DNA from 2 places in the Bradyrhizobium sp. Leo78 genome. Region 2 is predicted to be linked to the other one. Evidence: predicted binding sites of a transcription regulator. Region 2 holds the regulator's gene; the other holds the start of a gene.
What was found. The regulator HrcA, encoded in region 2, represses chaperone genes, less so after heat shock. The targets are predictions, from matches to a motif close to GTTAGCACTCNCNNNNNGNGAGTGCTAAC.
Positions count from the first base shown of each region.

Region 1: AC5ZG1_RS01835 (co-chaperone GroES) is a predicted target of HrcA. The motif match lies at 1,543-1,571, and genes of this name have one in related genera.

Region 1 is NZ_JCAMOT010000001.1:406,852-409,311, forward strand. It holds gene AC5ZG1_RS01825 (protein phosphatase CheZ) at 1-523, shown strand, start outside; gene AC5ZG1_RS01830 (hypothetical protein) at 810-1,322, opposite strand; gene AC5ZG1_RS01835 (co-chaperone GroES) at 1,669-1,965, shown strand; gene groL (chaperonin GroEL) at 2,123-2,460, shown strand, end outside.
Region 2 is NZ_JCAMOT010000002.1:315,275-317,734, reverse strand. It holds gene grpE (nucleotide exchange factor GrpE) at 1-473, opposite strand, end outside; gene hrcA (heat-inducible transcriptional repressor HrcA) at 709-1,797, opposite strand; gene rph (ribonuclease PH) at 1,954-2,460, shown strand, end outside.

The DNA of each region.
Region 1 (2,460 bases), on a different contig from region 2:
CGAGAAGCTGAAGGTCGAGCTCGACCTGATCCACGATGCCATCAACCGCACCAAGCGCGAGATCGCGGCGCTGCACGGCAGGGGCTTCGATGGCCCGGAGATGGCCAAGGTGAACGGCGAGCTCGGGGCCGTCGTCGGCGGCACAGAGGAGGCGACCCAGCAGATCCTCGAGGCGACTGAGGCGATCGACCAAGCCGCCACCGCGCTGACCAAGGTCGCCTCGCCCGAACAGCAGAAGCTGCTTGCCGAGGATATCCAGGAACGTGTGGTGACGATCTTCGAGGCCTGCAATTTCCAGGACCTCACCGGCCAGCGCATCAACAAGGTGATGAACACGATGAAGTTCATCGAGCAGCACATCAATGCGATGATGGATATCTGGGGCGGTGTCGACGCCATCAAGGCGCACGCGCCGCCGATCGTCGACACCCGCGAGGGCGACGCCCGCCTGCTCAACGGCCCGAAGCTCGACGGCGACGTGGGCCACGCCTCGCAGGACGATATCGACGCGATGTTCGACTGAGCAGGCAGGTCGCAAGGAACAACGCAAAACGCCGGCGCGATGCCGGCGTTTTTTTATGCGCGGCGGCGCCCCCTCTTCCCTTCTCCCCTTGTGGGAGAAGGTGGCGCGAAGCGCCGGATGAGGGGTTGTCTCCGCGGGCGATAGCGTCCGCGGAGAGAACCCCTCACCCAAATGAGTCCAGTTCTGGCAGCGGAGCTGCCCTCTCCCACAAGGGGCGAGGGCACATCAACCGGCACCGCCGCATATAGCCCTCCTTGTAAGGGGAGAGGGCACAGCAATTGGCACTTCACGCCCGTGGCGCGCAGCGGACGTAGACCATGTTGCCGTAGCGGACGGCGGCGTCCTTGTCGACGAAGCGGGTGACCATGACGCGGCCGTCGAAGGAGACGATCTCGCGGTCCTGCTCGCCGCCGGACGGCCCGGGCGGGCCGATATAGTTCTTGCCGCTCGGAGAGCCCTTCAGACGCAGCTCCTGGGGGGTGGCCTGGTCTGCGAGATGCATGATCACGCCGCCGGACTGGCCGGCGCCGATCACGTAAGGCTGCTTGCACTGGTCGCGCGCCATCTTCTCGGTGCGGGCGCGGTCCGCCGGATTTTGGTAGGAGGCCAAGCCCCAGCGGCCGACGATCTCGTCGGAACGAATGGTGGCGGGCATTTCCGGCGCGGCCTCCTCGGGCCCAGGCCCCGGGTTGGATGACAGCGACGGCAGGTTGACGCTGCTGCACGCGCCCAACAGAAGCGTCAGCGCCGAGACGGTCGCAAATTTCGCAACCGCGCGCGCGTCACCTGATCCGATCATCCGTATTCCCCCGAAATATCCTTGGGTCGCACCTTTGGGCCGCACCCGTCCTGCAGCCAAGCTTAAAACGTAAGGCAGAGCAATGACGTCGAAACGATGACGTGAGAACTCCAACCTGGGCTCTAATTTGATTTGGTTGCAGCATCCTATATTGGCCTCACCAAGGCCTTAACCACTTTGCTTGACAGGAAAGGCGCCAAGCCATATTCCCCGCCCCACAATTAGCACTCTGGCGCGACGATTGCTAATGCGCTGGATATCCTGCCCGCGAGCCATCGACCGGCCGGCATTCAACCCCCGGCCTCGATGAACGAGACCTGAAACCGAGCCTCCAAGAGGAAACGTCATGGCTAAATCCAAATTCCGCCCGCTGCATGACCGTGTCGTGGTCAAGCGCATCGAAGCCGAAGAGAAGTCCAAGGGCGGCATCATCATCCCCGACACCGCCAAGGAAAAGCCCTCTCAGGGCGAAGTCACCGCCGTCGGGCCAGGCGGCCGCGACGAGACCGGCAAGCTGATCCCGATCGACGTCAAGGTCGGCGATCGCGTGCTGTTCGGCAAATGGTCGGGCACCGAGGTCAAGCTCGACGGCGAGGAACTCCTGATCATGAAGGAGTCCGACATCATGGGCGTGCTGGTCTAACGCAACTTAGCGGAGCGGCCGCAACATCCACACATGTCATGCCCGGGCCTGACCCGGGCATCCATCGATCTTCAAGAGCGATGGATTGCCGGGTCAAGCCCGGCAATGACGACAAGGGTGTGCGGCCCAGTGCCCTCAATCATTCCAGGAGCAAGATATGGCTGCCAAAGACGTTAAATTTGCCGGAGAAGCCCGCGAGCGAATGCTGCGCGGCGTCGATGTCCTTGCCAATGCGGTAAAGGTCACGCTCGGCCCGAAGGGCCGCAACGTCGTCATCGAAAAGAGCTTCGGTGCCCCTCGCATCACCAAGGACGGCGTCACCGTCGCCAAGGAGATCGAGCTCGAGGACAAGTTCGAGAACATGGGCGCGCAGATGCTGCGCGAAGTCGCCTCCAAGACCAACGACACCGCGGGTGACGGCACCACCACCGCGACCGTGCTGGCGCAGGCGATCGTGCGAGAGGGCGGCAAGGCGGTTGCTGCGGGCATGAACCC
Region 2 (2,460 bases):
GAGGGGTCGGGAACCTCGTACATCGCCTGCTGAAAGTTCGGATCGAACTTCTCGCCGGTGGGATCGAACTTCTTGACGCCGTTCTTCTCCAGCGTGGCGTGCAGCGAACGCTCGGTCAATTCGACACCCTCGATCAGGGCCTTCAGCCCGGGGTCGGCGGCCGCCTTGGCCTCCGCCGGGACGGCGTCGAGGGCACGCTGCAGATTGTCGGCGATGTCGAGGATGTCGCGGGCAAAGCCGGTGATGCCATAAGCGCGCGCATCCGCGATCTCGCGGCTGGTGCGCTTGCGCAGGTTTTCCATCTCGGCCAGCGTGCGCAACGTCCGATCGCGCGCTTCATTGAGCTCCTTGGTCAAGGCTTCCGCCGATCCCTGTTCGGGATCGTCGGGCATGACGTAGGGCTTCGAGACCACGGGCTCGCCTGTCTGCGCCGGGTTCTCGGCGTTGTCGTTTGGCCGGTTCGGATCGGTCATGGCTTGCCTTTTCGAAAAATCACGTCTGATCAACAGTTAAGGATTGGCTGGCCCGGATATCGTGCTTTGGGCCATGAAAATCAAGCGCAACCGGCCCCGTTTCGGGGTTAGAGCGTTTTCGAGCGAAGCATGCCCTCGGACCTGATCCGAGGGTGGACACCGCTTCGCGTGAAGAAAGCGCGTCAAAACAAGAATCTAGAGTTCCGGTTCTGATTCCATCAGAACCGGAAATGCTCTAGCCGCCGAGGATCCTGCTGACGAGGCGCGCGGCATAGTCCACGGTCGGGATCACCCGCGCATAATTCAGCCGGGTTGGCCCGATCACGCCGAGCACGCCCACGATACGGCCGGCGCCGTCGCTATAGGGCGCAACGATGGTCGAGGACCCCGACAGCGAGAACAATTTGTTCTCCGACCCGATGAAGATCCGCACGCCATCGGCGCTTTCCGCACGCCCCAGAAGGTCGATCACGCCGCGCTTGGTCTCGAGATCATCGAACAGCGACTTGATGCGCTCGAGATCCTCGAGCGCATGCAAATCCTCCAAGAGATTGGCGTGCCCGCGCACGATGAGCTGCCGGTCTTCATTGTCGCCGCCCGACCAGCTCGCAAGCCCTGCAGAGATCACCTTCTGCGTCAATTGATCGAGCTCGGCGCGACTTTGTCCCAGCGCGGTCTCGAGTTCGAGCCGCGCTTCGGCGAGCGTACGGCCGAGGATGCGTGCATTGAGGAAGTTGGTGGCCTCGATCAGTGCCGAGGATGGAACACCCGGCGGCAAGCTCAGCACCCGGTTCTCGACCTGCCCGTCTTCGCCGACCAGCACCACCAGCGCACGTTCCGGCTCCAGCCGCACGAACTCGATATGCTTCAGCCGCGCATTGGATTTGGGCGTCAGCACCACGGCGGCGGCGCGGGTGAGGCCGGATAGCCGGATCAAGGCCTCATCGAGCGCTGCCTCGACCGACTGCGCGCGGCCGACAGTAGCCAATTGGCTCTGGATCGATTGCCGTTCCGCCTCCGTGAGATGGCCGACCTGCATCAGCGCATCGACGAAAAAGCGCAGGCCCAATTCGGTCGGCAGTCGGCCGGCGGAGGTATGCGGCGCGTAGATCAGTCCGAGTTGTTCGAGATCGGACATCACATTGCGCACCGAGGCCGGCGACAGCGGCAGCGCGATCAGACGCGAGATGTTACGCGAGCCGACCGGCTCGCCGGTCGCCAGATAACTTTCGACGATTTGACGAAAAATGTCGCGCGAACGCTCGTTGAGCTGGGCAAGCCCGGCGTGCGGCGCGATCAAACCAACCGGTTCGTGTTGAGCCACAATAACTCCCTCACAACTGCCTCTAATTTGACCATCCACACGCCCGGTGACAAGCGTGCATTACCCGCCCGGAAGCCGGCCAAAAAGCTTGCCGCTGCGGCTGCCCGCTCCTACAAGCACCGCCAGCCATATCGCTCGAATTCCCGGAGGATTCCCATGCGGCCAAGCCGCCGTGCACCCGACGAACTGCGCCCCGTCTCATTGGAACGCGGCGTGGTCAAATATGCCGAGGGTTCCTGCATGGTGAAATTCGGCGACACCCATGTGCTGGTCACTGCGACCCTGGAAGACCGCCTGCCGCCATGGCTGAAGGGCCAGGGCCGCGGCTGGGTCACCGCCGAATACGGCATGCTGCCCCGCGCCACGCTGGAACGTACCCGGCGCGAGGCCTCCGCCGGCAAGCAGGGCGGGCGTACCATCGAGATTCAGCGCCTGATCGGCCGTTCGCTCCGTGCCACCATCGATCTGGAAGCGCTGGGCGAGCGCCAGATCACGGTCGATTGCGACGTGCTGCAGGCCGATGGCGGCACGCGCACCGCCTCGATCACCGGCGCCTGGGTCGCGCTTGCCGACTGCATCAACTGGATGAAGACCCGCAACATGCTGAAAACCAACGTGTTGCGCGACAACGTCGCGGCCATCTCCTGCGGCATCTATAATGGC